DNA from 3 places in the Streptomyces sp. NPDC001351 genome. Region 1 is predicted to be linked to each of the others. Evidence: riboswitches for the same ligand, from Rfam matches in the RefSeq annotation. Region 1 holds a riboswitch; each other region holds the start of a gene.
The links. Region 1 has a riboswitch for cobalamin ahead of ACFY1U_RS38965 (CbtB-domain containing protein). Riboswitches for the same ligand answer to the same signal wherever they lie in the genome.
Positions count from the first base shown of each region.

Region 2: it holds a riboswitch for cobalamin, as region 1 does, so the genes downstream of both, ACFY1U_RS05180 (cobalamin biosynthesis protein) here and ACFY1U_RS38965 (CbtB-domain containing protein) in region 1, are expected to answer to the same signal.
Region 3: it holds a riboswitch for cobalamin, as region 1 does, so the genes downstream of both, ACFY1U_RS16860 (HoxN/HupN/NixA family nickel/cobalt transporter) here and ACFY1U_RS38965 (CbtB-domain containing protein) in region 1, are expected to answer to the same signal.

Region 1 covers NZ_JBIAWS010000014.1:71,036-75,659, reverse strand. Annotated here, with positions in the region: gene ACFY1U_RS38980 (DUF6479 family protein) at 372-737, opposite strand; gene ACFY1U_RS38975 (ferredoxin) at 847-1,218, shown strand; gene ACFY1U_RS38970 (histidine phosphatase family protein) at 1,222-1,794, opposite strand; cobalamin riboswitch at 1,901-2,054, shown strand; gene ACFY1U_RS38965 (CbtB-domain containing protein) at 2,091-2,312, shown strand; gene ACFY1U_RS38960 (CbtA family protein) at 2,338-3,093, shown strand; gene ACFY1U_RS38955 (acyl-CoA dehydrogenase family protein) at 3,238-4,416, shown strand.
Region 2 covers NZ_JBIAWS010000001.1:1,124,491-1,129,114, reverse strand. Annotated here, with positions in the region: gene ACFY1U_RS05195 (lysozyme) at 1-722, shown strand, start outside; gene ACFY1U_RS05190 (anion permease) at 872-2,122, shown strand; gene ACFY1U_RS05185 (hypothetical protein) at 2,157-2,384, shown strand; cobalamin riboswitch at 2,536-2,678, shown strand; gene ACFY1U_RS05180 (cobalamin biosynthesis protein) at 2,778-3,794, shown strand; gene ACFY1U_RS05175 (cobyric acid synthase) at 3,791-4,624, shown strand, end outside.
Region 3 covers NZ_JBIAWS010000004.1:416,041-420,664, forward strand. Annotated here, with positions in the region: gene ACFY1U_RS16850 (LAETG motif-containing sortase-dependent surface protein) at 217-1,176, shown strand; gene ACFY1U_RS16855 (ArsR/SmtB family transcription factor) at 1,284-1,643, opposite strand; cobalamin riboswitch at 1,724-1,911, shown strand; gene ACFY1U_RS16860 (HoxN/HupN/NixA family nickel/cobalt transporter) at 1,939-3,003, shown strand; gene ACFY1U_RS16865 (nucleoside hydrolase) at 3,000-3,965, opposite strand; gene thrS (threonine--tRNA ligase) at 4,040-4,624, opposite strand, start outside.

The DNA of each region.
Region 1 (4,624 bases):
GAGGCGCACAGCACGGGCGGCGGGAGAAGTACCGGCTCTCGGTGGCGCGGCCCCGTTCTGCAGCCTGGCACCGCGAGGTCGGCTCCGGGCGCTCGTCCCCTGCGCGGAGACGCTCACCGCTGATCGCCCTACGGCACCCCCGGCCCCGTCGGCCGGGGGTGCCGTACGGGGGCGCGCTCAGCGCACCAGGGCCGCCCTACATCGGCTCCGCGCCCGCGCAACTGCTCCGAGCGGGCCGACAGCAGGCCGTGAGCGGGAGCCGGTCGCCGTGTTCGCGCTCGTATCCGAGCAGCTCCTGGACTTCCACGGCAGCCGCGGAGTCCATGGCTCTCACGTGCTTCCGGTGTCGGTGCAGACGGTGGCCGCCGCCGTCAGCGGCCGCCCGGCCCGCCGCTGCCGAAGGCCCCGCTGTTGCCCTCGCGCCAGCGTCGCCGCGCCTGCGACGTGCTGGTCCTGCTCGGCGAATTGCCGTGACCGGGCAGTTCGTGCGGGGTCAGCCGTTGCTCGCTGCGGGGGATCTCGGCGGGCTCACGGTTCTCCCGAACCTCGCGGACAGGCCCGTCGTCCGGCAGTTGCGGCTGATCCTCCGGGCGGGGCGGAGCGGGTTCGCGGCGGCGGATGCGGGCGCCCAGCCAGAAGGCACCGATCAGCAGGGCCACGACCGCCACCCCCACGACGACCATGCCGATTCCGAGTGCGCCGCGGCCTGCGGCGATGTCCATCCATGAGGTGCTCATGGGCTCGCGGGTACCCATGGGACCCGGTGCGAACCGACCCGGCCAGGACCGGGCCGACCGGATCGCGGCCCCGGTGTTTGAGGCGATTGACGACGGCAACCCGCCAGGTGTGACTTCGACGACCCAGCAGGAGCTCTTCCGGTTCCTGGAGGACCGCTTCGCCTGCGCGCAGGCCTGCACCGAGTGCGCACGCTCGTGTGCTCTGCGCGCAAGCCTCGTGGACCCGGACGGCACGGAGGAGCAGGAACTCGTACGACGCAAGGGCATCATGTGCGCGGAGGTGTGCGACGCGACCTGTCGTGTGCTGTCCGAGCAGAACCGCCTGGACGAGGCCGCCATCCGCATCCAGGTGGAGTGGTGCCGCACCGTGTGCCTGGAGTGCGCGCATGCCTTCGACCGGCAGCCGGGCGCCGAGGACGGCGCGAAGGCCTGCCGGCAGTGCGCCGAGGCCTGCACGGAATTCCTCGCCACCCTGAACTGAGGCTCACGGCGCGCCGACCGGCTGCCCGAGCCGCACGTTCCAGCGCCCGGACCTGCCGCTGAGCTCGATCGCCGTCAGCGGCGGGACGTCCGCGCGCCAGAACGCCGACTCCGGCGCCCCGAGCGCCCGGACCACCGCGGCCCGTACGGCCTCGGGCTCGACCACGGCGAGGGTCCGGCCCGGCGTCTGCGCGACCCTCTCCAGCCAGCCCGCCACCCGGTCGCAGAGCGCCGCCACCGACTCCCCGCCGTGCGGCGCGGCCCCCGGATCCGACAGCCAGCGGGCCAGCGCCTCCGGCTCACGCTCGCTGACCTCCGCGAGTGTCGCCCCACGCCAGCGGCCCGCGTCCAAGCCCGCCAACTCCGGTGCGTCCACGGCGTCGAGGCCGAGAGCGCCCGCCGTCTGGCGGCAGCGCACGGTGGGGGAGACCCACACCCGTTCCCCCGCCGGGAGCGTGCCGGCGGCCGCCCGTGCCTGCCGCAGCCCGGAGGCGTCCAGCGGGCAGCCGTCGTCGAAGCGGGCCTCCCTGAGGGCCGCGGTGATCGCAGGTGAGATCAAGATCACTCGGCTCGTCATGTGTCCGCTCCCGCGCTCGACATCGCTTCGAAATCCTTGAACCGACCATGATCGGGCGGCGAAAACGGCTCACCAGGGGCGCTCACGGCCGTCCTGTGCGCCCTTGGCCCCACCTCTGCTTCGCGGTACGGTCTCGTGGATATTGACGACGGCACAGCGGAAGCCGGTGGAATTCCGGCACGGTCGCGCCACTGTATGCCGGGCACGCACCCTGGGTGTGTGCCGGGCGAGTCAGACCCGCCCCGTCGTCGCGTGCACCACCGAGACGGGACGCGAGTTCCCCAGGAGGGCCTGCCATGGCGCAGTCTGTCGCTCAGCCGACCACCACCCCCACCGCCGTACCGGCGAAGCTGCCGATCGGCGCGATCGTCCCCTGGGCGGTCTTCTTCGGCATCCTGATGCTGGTTCTGCTCTACTTCGTCGGCGCCGAGCAGGGCGCCACCTCCGTGATGAACGGATCCGACGTGCACGAGTGGGTGCACGACGCCCGCCACCTGCTCGGCTTCCCCTGCCACTGAGGGCGGCGAGAAGGCACAGCCGCCCATGAACTCGGCAACCGTCCGCAACCTCCTGGTGCGCGGCATGCTCGCGGGACTCGCCGCGGGCCTGCTCGCCCTGATCGTCGCCTACTTCCTCGGTGAACCGCGCGTGGATGCGGCCATCGCCTACGAGGAGGCGCACTCGCACGAGCACGGCATGGAAGTCGTCAGCCGCACGATGCAGTCCACCGCGGGCCTGTCCACCGGTGTCCTCGTCTACGGCGTCGCGTTCGGCGGCATCGCCGCCCTCGCGTACTGCTTCGCGCTCGGCCGCATCGGCCGCTTCGGGCCGCGCGCGAGCGCGCTGCTCCTGGCGGCCGCCGGTCTGGTCACCGTGTACGTCGTGCCGTTCCTGAAGTACCCGGCCAACCCGCCGTCCGTCGGCGACCCCGACACCATCGGCAAACGCACCACCCTGTACTTCCTGATGGTGGTACTGAGCGTGCTGCTGGCCGTCGCCACCGTCATCCTGGGCAAGCGCCTCGCGCCCCGCCTGGGCAACTGGAACGCCACGCTCGCCGCGGGCGCGTTCCTCGTTCTCGCCATCGGGCTCGCGTACGCGTTCCTGCCGTCCTTCAACGAGGTCCCCAAGGACTTCTCCGCCACCCTGCTGTGGCAGTTCCGACTGGCGGCCCTGGCCGTCCAGTTGACCCTGTGGACCTCCTTCGGGCTGGTCTTCGGGGTGCTGGCGGAGCGGGTGCTCGCCCCGAAACCGGTGCCCACGAACGGTGCCGCCCGGCCAACTCCCGTCGCCCACTGACCGGTTCCACCAGCTTTCTCGGCACAAGGCGAAGGGCCCCGGTCGTCGACCGGGGCCCTTTCCCTGCCCCTCGCCATTCCCAATTTCTGGAACACGTTCTACGGTGTGCGCCGTCAGGACCGGCCTGGGAAGCCTGGAGGCGCCGTGCACCTCGAATACACACCCGAGCAGCAGCGGCTGCGCACCGAACTGCGCTCATACTTCGCCGAGTTGGTGCCGGACAACGCCTACGCCCGGCACGGCGACCCGGCCGCCCAGAAACGCTTCTACCGCGAGACCGTCCGGCGCCTGGGCAGGGACGGCTGGCTCGGCGTGGGCTGGCCCAAGGAGTACGGCGGGCGCGGGCTGACCGCCATGGAGCAGTTCATCTTCTTCGACGAGGCCGCCCAGGCAGGCGTACCGCTGCCGCTGATGGCGCTGAACACGGTCGGCCCGACGATCATGCAGTTCGGCACGGACGAGCAGAAGGCATACTTCCTGCCCAAGATCCTCGCCGGCGAGATCGACTTCGCGATCGGTTACAGCGAGCCCGACGCGGGGACGGATCTCGCATCGCTGAAGACGCGCGCCGTACGCGACGGCGACGAATACGTCGTCAACGGGCAGAAGATCTGGACCACCAACGGCGACACCGCGGACTGGGTGTGGCTGGCGACCCGCACCGACCCCGAGGCCCCGTCCCACAAGGGCATCACTATGCTCCTCGTCCCCACCACCGACCCCGGCTACTCCTGCACCCTCATCAACACCCTCGCCTCGCACGACACCACGGCCAGCTACTACGAGAACATCCGCGTCCCCGTCTCCCGCCGTGTCGGCGCCGAGAACCAGGGCTGGCGGCTGATCACCAACCAGCTCAACCATGAGCGCGTCACCCTCGCCGCGCACGGCACCATGGCGATCCGCGCCCTGCAGGACGTGCAGCGCTGGGCGACGGAGACCAAACTCGCCGACGGCCGCCGCGTGATCGACCTGCCCTGGGTGCGCCGCCGCCTCGCCCAGACCCACACCAGGCTCGACGCGATGAAGCTGCTCAACTGGCGGATGGTGCACGCCGTCCAGAACGGCACCCTCACCCCTCAGGACGCCTCCGCGGTCAAGGTCTACGGGTCCGAGGCGCGCCGGGACGCCTACGCCTGGCTGATGGAGATCGTCGGTGCGGCGGGCGCGCTGAAGGAGGGCTCCGCCGGTGCGGTGCTCCACGGCGAACTGGAGCGCGGCTACCGCTCGGCGGTCATCTTCACCTTCGGCGGCGGCAACAACGAGATCCAGCGGGAGATCATCTCGTGGATCGGCCTGGGGATGCCGAGGGTGCGGCGTTAGCCTGCATGTGACCACAGACGTTAGTTGTCACATACCGAGGATAGTTGGCACCGTGATTCTGTGGGATCAGGATGACGGCCGAGCCGTGATGCGGCAGTTGGCACTTCGCCGCGAGCACTGGAAACGCCGTCGACTGCGACTTCGCGGCGATGGCGGCTCCAACTCAAGATCGAGAACTTGCCGCCTGCCAGGCTGAAGTTCTCCGCTG
Region 2 (4,624 bases), on a different contig from region 1:
GCCGCGCCCGCGTCCTCGCGGTCTCCGTGGCGGCACTCACCGCCACCGGGGCGGCTCTCGCCGGGCTTCCGGCCTCGGCGGCGAGTCTGCCGCAGGGCCACGACGTCTCTTCGCACCAGAAGAACGTCAACTGGTCGAGCGCGAAGGCCAAGGGCGCCAGGTTCGTCTACGTCAAGGCGACCGAGTCCACGAACTACCGCAACCCGTACTTCAACCAGCAGTACAACGGCGCCCGCAGCGCCGGCATCATCCGGGGGGCGTACCACTTCGCGCTGCCGGACAAGTCGTCGGGCAGGGCGCAGGCGGCGTACTTCGTGAACCACGGGGGCAGGTGGCGGTCGGACGGCTGGACGCTGCCACCCGCGCTCGACATCGAATACAACCCGTACAGCGCCAAGCACAGGTGCTACGGCCTGAGCAAGGCGCGCATGGTCAGCTGGATCAAGGCGTTCAGCGACGAGGTGAAGCGGCTCACCGGCCGCCACCCCGTGATCTACACGACCACCCACTGGTGGAACGCGTGCACCGGCGGAAGCGGCGCGTTCGCCTCCAGCCACGCGCTGTGGATAGCCCGTCACGAGGCCGGGGCCGCGGGTTCCCTGCCGGCCGGCTGGTCGTTCTGGACCTTCTGGCAGTACGACAACAGCGGCGGACTGCCAGGTGACCAGAATCTCTTCAACGGGTCGCAGACCCAGCTGAGGAAGTTCGCCCGGGGCTACTGACCAAGGACACCGCGAGACCGGGGGTCGCCGGGACAGAGCGAAGCGGCGACCCCCATCCGGACATCGTGCAGCCGCCCTCAGTTCATCTTCCGTTCACCCAGGTTGCCTACGGTCAACCGACCGTTGACTTCGAACGATTGCCTGGGTAAATGGAAAACTTCTCGCTGATCCTCGCGATTGTGGTAGTAACCGCACTCGCGTTTGATTTCACGAACGGTTTCCACGACACCGCCAACGCGATGGCCACCACCATCTCGACCGGCGCGCTCAAGCCCAAGGTCGCGGTGGCCATGTCCGCCGTGCTCAACCTTGCGGGTGCCTTCCTCTCCGTGGAGGTCGCCAACACGATCTCCAAGGGGCTCGTCGACGAGACCGGCATACGTCCCGAGGTCATCTTCGCGGCGCTGGTCGGCGCGATCCTCTGGAACCTGCTGACCTGGCTCGTCGGGCTTCCCTCCAGCTCCTCGCACGCCCTGATGGGCGGCCTGATCGGCGCCACCATCGCCTCGGCCGGCATGGGCGCGGTGCACGGCGACGTGCTCGTCACCAAGGTGCTCATCCCGGCGCTCGCCGCCCCGATCGTCGCGGGCCTTGCGGCACTGCTCGCGACCCGGCTGTCGTACACCCTCGGCAAGAAGGCCGACGGCAAGGCCGCCGAGAAGGGCTACCGCGCCGGCCAGATCGCCTCCGCGGGCCTGGTCTCGCTGGCCCACGGCACCAACGACGCACAGAAGACGATGGGCATCATCACCCTCGCCCTGGTCGCCGGCGGTGCCGTCGCTCCCAACTCGGACCCGCCCACCTGGGTCATCCTCTCCGCGGGCCTGGCCATCGCGCTCGGCACCTACATCGGCGGCTGGCGCATCATCCGCACGATGGGCAAGGGTCTGACCGAGCTCCAGCCGCAGCAGGGCTTCGCCGCCCAGACCAGCGCGGCCACGGCGATCCTCGCCTCCTCGCACCTCGGCTTCTCCCTCTCCACCACCCATGTCGTCTCCGGTTCGGTGATGGGCGCGGGCCTCGGCCGCAAGGGCGGCGTGGTCCGCTGGTCGACGGCGACCCGCATGCTCGTGGCCTGGTGCCTGACGCTGCCGGCCGCGGCGCTGGCCGGTGCGGGCGCGGAGTCCGTGACGGATCTCGGTGACTGGGGCACCGCCGTCGTCGCCGCCTTCCTGGTCGCCGCCAGTGCGGCCATCTGGAAGATCTCCCGCCGCGAGGTCGTCGACGCGTCGAACGTCAACGAGACCGAGGAGCCGGCCGGCGTGGTGACCACGGCGATCGCCGCCGTGACCCCGCCCCCCACGGGCACGGTCACCGAGGGCCTGACGGCCACGATCCCCGCCCCGGCCCCCGTGACCGCCGCCCCCGACCCGGCGACCCCGCCGGCCGCGACCGTCTGAGCCCGCCCACCCGGTACGAAGGAAGAGAAGCAGCATGAAGATCGACTGGGCAGCCCTGGGCTCCGTCTTCGGCGTCAGCCTCGCGGTCACGGTGGGCCTGGTGGCCCTGTTCACCCTCGGCATCATGGGCCTGTCGCGTCGCGAGCGGGCCGTGGCACAGGGCAACTCGGCGTCCCTGGCGGTGGCCGGCGCATACGTGGCCTTCGCGGGGTGCGCGGCGGCGGTGGCGTACGGAATCCATCTGGTGGTCGCCAAGTCCTGAGGCTGCGGCCGGACCGTCTTTCCCGACCGTCCCGCGGGGCGAGGAAGCACCCTTTCGTGCTTCCTCGCCCCGCGGGTTTTTCATGCCGGGTTCTGAGCGCCGGGTGTGGGCCTCAGCACACTCCCCCGTCGCAGGTCAACGGCAAGTTGACTGCCGTTCGGGGGCGTGGTGGACTGCCGAAGCCATTTACGGCGGCGCGAGAGGAAGCCGGTGCGAGTCCGGCGCGGTCCCGCCACTGTCACCGGGGTAGTAAGCCCCGGGAGCCAGGAACTCTCACCGCCGGTCTCGTCGAACCAGGGCGTGGACACCCTGAGTGAGGACATGTCGTCATGCCAGCCTGCCGTTTGAGGTTCAGGACCAGGTCGCTGCCCGACCCCACGGCCGGCTGAGCCGATGCGTGCCGATCGCGTCTTCGCGTACGGCGCCGCCGCCGGCCTCCTCGGTGACCATCTGCTCGGCGATCCGCGCCGTGGGCATCCGGTCGCCGTGTTCGGGCGGGCCGCGGGGGCCGTGGAGCGGGTGTTGTGGCGGGACCATCGCGGGTGGGGCGCGCTGCACACCGCCGTGTGCGCCGGGAGCGCCCTTGCGCTCGGTGTCGTCGCGCAGAGGGCCGTACGTCCGTCCCCTGCCGCCTCCCTCGCACTGACCGCGGCCGCCACCTGGGCCGTCGTCGGGGGGACTTCGCTCGCGCGCGAGGCCCGTGGCATCGGGCGTGCGCTGGAGGCCGGGGACGTCGAGGCCGCGCGGGCCAGGCTGCCGCATTTGTGCGGGCGGGATCCGCAGGCCCTGGACGCCGACGGGATCGCGCGGGCGGTGGTGGAGTCCGTCGCCGAGAACACGTCCGACGCCGTCGTGGGGGCGCTGGTGTGGGGGGCCGTGGGCGGGGTGCCGGGGCTGCTCGGGTTCCGGGCCGTCAACACGCTCGACGCCATGGTGGGGCACAAGTCGGCCAAGTACCGGCGGTACGGGTGGGCTTCGGCGCGGCTGGACGATGTGGCGGGGTGGCCGGGGGCACGTCTGACCGCCGTGCTTGCAGCCGTCGCGGGAGGTGACCGTCGCGGTGCGGTGCGGGCCTGGCGTTCCGACGCCGCCAAGCATCCGAGTCCCAACGCCGGGCCCGTGGAGGCTTCGTTCGCGGGGGCGCTGGGGGTGCGGCTGGGCGGGACGTTGTCGTACGGGGGGCGGGTCGAGCATCGGCCTGTGCTGAACGGGCAGGGGCGGGCTGTGGAGGTCGGGGACATCGAGCGGGCCGTGCGGTTGTCGCGGCGGGTGGGGTGGTTGGCGTTGGGGGTCGGTGCGGCTGGGGCGGTGCTGCGAGGGCGGGCGGCGAGGCGCCCGGCGGTTGGGGCTGTGCCCACCCGTTCCGCCCTAGCGGAACGACTGCCCACAGCCTTCGGGAGTGCGTCATGAGCGGCGGGGGGCTTCTCGTTGCCGGTACCACCTCCGATGCCGGGAAGAGTGTCGTCACCGCCGGGATCTGTCGGTGGCTGGTGCGGCAGGGAGTGAAAGTCGCGCCGTTCAAGGCGCAGAACATGTCCCTCAACTCGTTCGTGACGCGCGAGGGGGCCGAGATCGGGCGGGCTCAGGCCATGCAGGCGCAGGCCTCCCGCATCGAGCCGACCGCGCTGATGAACCCCGTGCTGCTCAAGCCCGGTGGCGAGCAGAGCAGCCAGGTCGTGCTGATGGGCAAGCCCGTCGGCGAGCTGAGTGCGCGCGGGTATCACGGTGGGCGGCAGCAGCAGCTTCTGGGGACCGTGCTCGACTGTCTCGCCGAGTTGCGGGGCACGTATGACGCCGTGATCTGTGAGGGGGCGGGTTCTCCCGCCGAGATCAACCTGCGCCGGACCGACATCGTGAACATGGGGATCGCCCGCAACGCACGGCTTCCCGTGCTCGTGGTCGGTGACATCGACCGCGGCGGGGTCTTCGCCTCCTTCTTCGGGACCGTCGCCCTGCTCTCCCCCGAGGACCAGGAGCTGGTCGCCGGGTTCCTCGTCAACAAGTTCCGGGGGGACGTGAGCCTCCTGGAGCCCGGGCTCGACATGCTGCACGGACTCACGGGACGGCACACCTACGGCGTCCTGCCCTTCCAGCACGGTCTCGGCATCGACGAGGAGGACGGACTGCGGGTCTCCCTGCGCGGGACGGTGCGGGAGTCGAACGTCGCGCCGCCCGTCGGCGAGGACGTGCTGCGGGTCGCCGTGTGCGCGATTCCGCTCATGTCCAACTTCACCGACGTG
Region 3 (4,624 bases), on a different contig from region 1:
CCGTCTGTGGCGAAATTGTAATGGACGATTGAACTACCCGTCGGTTACCGCAGGTTGACAGCGTTCCGCCAACAGATCCACGATGTGATCGCACTGGGGCGCATGTGACCAATGGGCCCGGTGTTCCTCAGACCATTCACCCCCGGAGCGGCCGGGCGCGGCGTGCTGCCCTGCGCCGCCGCGCCGGGAACTGCACACGCCAAGATGGGGATCCGCATGTCCACAGCCAGTCGCTGGGGGTCCGGGGGTTATCCCCCGGTAAAACGCAGTACCGCGCGCCGCCTCCTGGGAGCGGGCGCCGCCTCGCTCGCCCTGTGCGCCGCCACCGTCGCCGCGGCCTCGGGAGCCTGGGCCACCGGCACGCCCGGCGGTGACGGCTGGAAGCACGCCGACGGCTACCGGCCCGGCACCGGTGCGGGCACCAAGACGGAGACGGACCGCTGCCAGTTCTCGCTGGACGGCACCAGCTTCTACGACTCGGTCAAGGTCGACGACCAGACCCTGAAGCCCACCGACGACGGCAAGGTCCACATCAAGGTACGTACCGCGGGCGACGCCACGACCTGCACGGCCTCCCTGGCCTCCTACCTCGCCCACGGCCCGTCCTTCGCCACCTCGGGCGAGCAGGTCTTCGTCGACTTCGACTCGGTGACGGCTCTGCAGGGCCAGACCGACTCCCTCGACATCGCCGTGCCGGACGCCGGCTGCTTCGCGCAGATCGACCTCTACCGGGGCGCCGTGAAGTTCGACGGCAAGCCGGACGCGAAGGACGGCTTCGTCCACGGCGACCTGCCCAAGGGCCCCGACCACCCGGTCATCAAGGACAAGCTGATCGCGTCCTGGAACGGCGGCACGAAGGACTGCACGAGCACCGAGTCGCAGCCGCCGTCCAGCCCGCCCGCCTCCGCCCCGGCGTCCGGACAGCCCTCGGCTCCGGCCGGGGAGAGCCCCTCCCCGACCCCGAGCGCCTCCGCGTCGACGCCGAGCGGGACCGACACCCCGGTCGCCTCCGCGTCGACCACCGTCCCCGCGGCCACCGCGAGCGCCGGCGGTGGCCTCGCGCAGACCGGCGGCGGCAGCGACTCCGGCCTCATCGCCGGCGGCGCCGCGGCGCTCCTGGCCGCCGGCGGTGCGATCGTCGTCGTGACCAGGCGCCGCCGGACGGCCCGCTCCTGATCCGCCCCCGCCGGACAGCCCGGCGGACACCCCGATAGCCACTCCCGATACGAACGCCCCGGAGACCCCCGCTCCGGGGCGTTCGTCCTGCCGGATCCGAGGCCCGGTCAGCTCCCGTCCGCCACGCAGTGCCCCAGCAGCAGCCGTACGTCGTCGTCGACGACCCGGTAGCGCACCACGCGCCCCTCCTTCTCGCCCGCCACCACACCGGCCGCCCTGAGCAGGCGCAAGGCCTGTGAGACGGCGGGGTCGTTCATGCCGGTCGCGATCGCCAGATCGGACACGGCCAGCGGGCCCGTGCGGTGCAGGGCGATCAGCAGGGCGAGCCGCTTGGGGTCGGCGAGCAGGGAGAAGCGGTCGGCCCAGGTGCGGACGTGCTCGGCGTCGCCGATGGCCTCGATGGCCTCGCACACCCGGTGGCCGTCGATCGTGCGGCGGTCTGCGCGGTCGGCCGGGACGAGATGCATACGGCCATCCTCGCAGGCACCCGTATGTGATCTTCAATACCTGCGCAGGTATGCAGCTATGCAGGGGACCACCGGCGGCCCTACGGTGGGCGGGCCGTGGTGTTCGGGAAGTCGGTGCCAAGCCGACGCGGCCCTCGCCACTGTGATCGGGGAGTTCGTCGCCCACGTCCCGCGAGGGACAGCCACTGGCCGCCAAGGCGGCTGGGAAGGCGGGCGGCGGACGCACGACCCGTAAGCCAGGAGACCGGCCACGGCATCTCACGAAGTGATCCACGAGGTGCTGGAGCGTGACCGTATGACCCTGCCCGGGACGTCCCTGCCCGAATCCGAGGCGCCCGCCTCCTTCCGCTGGCGGCGCGAGGACACCGTCAAGACGGCCGGGCTGATGGCGGTGATCACCGCCCTGCACGTCGTCGCCTTCGGCATCCTCTTCCTCCTGGTCGTCCCCGGGCACTACGAGGTCGGCAACAAGGCCTTCGGGCTCGGCCTCGGCATCACCGCCTACACCCTCGGCATGCGGCACGCCTTCGACGCCGACCACATCGCCGCCATCGACAACACCACCCGCAAGCTGATGGCCGACGGCAAACGGCCGGTGTCGGTGGGGTTCTGGTTCGCGCTCGGGCACTCCAGTGTGGTCGTGGTGCTGGCGGCGATGATCGCGGGCGGCACCCAGCTCGCCGACAAGGTCATGAACGAGCACTCCCGCACCCACCAGGTGCTCGGCTTCATGGGGACGACGATCTCGGCGACGTTCCTCTATCTCGTCGCCGCGCTGAACCTGGTCGCCCTCGTCGGCATCCTGCGCGTCTTCCGGGCGATGCGGGCGGGGACGTACGACGAGAAGGAGCTGGAACAGCACCTGAACTCACGGGGGTTCATGAACCGGATCCTCGGCCGTCTGACCAGGTCCATCTCCCGCCCCGGCCAGATGTTCCCGCTCGGTTTCCTCTTCGGCCTGGGCTTCGACACGGCGACCGAGGTCACGCTGATGGTGATGGCGGGCTCCGGCGCGGCGGCCGGGCTGCCCTGGTACGCGATCCTGTGCCTTCCGCTGCTCTTCGCGGCCGGCATGAGCCTGTTCGACACGCTCGACGGCACGTTCATGAACTTCGCCTACCAGTGGGCCTTCTCCAACCCCGTGCGCAAGGTGTTCTACAACCTCACCATCACCGGGCTGTCCATCGCCGTCGCCTTCTTCATCGCCACGATGGAACTCTTCGGCCTCGACCTGGCCAACGTCGGCTACATCATCGTCGGCCTGTTCGTGGTGGTGTGGGTGGCGGCGGTGGGGTACTGGAAGGCGGCCCGGGTGGAGCAGCGGTGGGCGGAGCCGGCCGCGCCCCCGGCGGAGCGCTAACGCTCCACCGTCTCCAGGTACAGCTTCACGAACCGCTCGACGTCGACCTCCAACGCCACGTCCACCAAGGGCTGTTCGCGGACACCCTCGTGGATCTCCGACTCTCCGGGGCGGGGGCGGCGGTCGACGATCGTCTGGCCGCGGGTCGGGCCGGGGGCGAGGGCGACCTCGACCGGGAGGAGACGGCTGGTGATGCCCGCGGGGTCGACAACCGTGCAGACCGCGCCCGCGTCGCCGAGACCGCCCGCCTCCTCCGCCTCGGGGGCCTCGCCCTGGTGGGCCGGCCGGTGCGCGAGGAGTTCGCCGGCCAGCCGGGTGCCGGGCTCGGTGCTCGCGCGCAGCCGGTGCACATCGGCGCCGGGGACGACGACCTGCGTGAAGACGTCCAGGCCGTACATCGTGATCGGTACTCCGGCGGTGAGCAGGACGGCCGCCGCCTCCGGGTCGTGCCAGACGTTGAACTCGGCGACCGCCGTGGCGTTCCCGGTGGCCACCGCGCCGCCCATGAACACGATCCGCTCGATGTTGCGGGTGACTTCGGGGTGGGTGCGCAGCAGCAGGGCGATGTTGGTCAGGGGCGCGGTGGGGACGAGGGTGACCGGGCGCGGCGAGGCGAGGATCTCCCGGCGCAGCAGGGTGATCGCGTCCACGTCGGCGGGGGTGCGGGCGGGCGCGGGCAGGCCGAGGTCACCCATGCCGTCGGAGCCGTGCACATGCCGTGCCGAGCGGGCGGGCTCGATCAGCGGGCGCTCGGCGCCCCGGCCGACGGGGATGTCCGGGGCGCCGGCCTGCTCCAGCACGGTGAGGGTGTTGCGGACGACGCCGTCCACGTCCGTGTTCCCGGCGACGCAGGTGACCGCGCGCAGGTCGATCCCCGGGTGGCGTACGGCGAACAGCAGGGCCAGGGCGTCGTCGACACCCGTGTCGCAGTCGATGATCACCGGGATGGGCTGACCGGTCACGGCCTGGCTCCTCTCACTACGACGACACAGATCCTCACGACACGGGCTACGCGTCCTGGGCTACGACAGTGACCTTACGCAGCCGCCCACAGTTCGGCGCCGCGGGTGCCGACGCACGCCGCGATCCGTTCCAGCAGTCGTTCCACCGGGACTGCCCCGGGACGCCGTCCGTCCCGCAGCCGTAGGGCCGCCAGGTCGCCTTCGGCCTCCCGTTCGCCGATCACCGCCTGGTACGGCACCAGGCGCGCCGCCCGGATGCGGGCGCCGAGGCTGCCCTGCCCGGGTCCGGCGAACTCGGCGCGCAGCCCGCGTGCCAGGGCCCGTTGTACGAGGTCGTGCGCCTGTTCCTCCTGGGCCCGGGACACCGGCAGCACGACGAGCTGGACGGGTGCGACCCAGGCCGGGAAGGCTCCGCCGTGCTCCTCGATCATCTGCGCCACCGCCCGCTCCACGCTGCCGATGATGCTGCGGTGGACCATGACCGGCCGGTGTTTCGCGCCGTCGGCGCCGATGTAGTGCAGATCGAAGCGTTCCGGCTGATGGAAGTCGATCTGGACGGTGGAGAGGGTGGCCTCGCGGCCGGCCGAGTCGACGACCTGGACGTCGATCTTGGGCCCGTAGAAGGCGGCCTCGCCCTCCGCCGCCTCGTACGCGACACC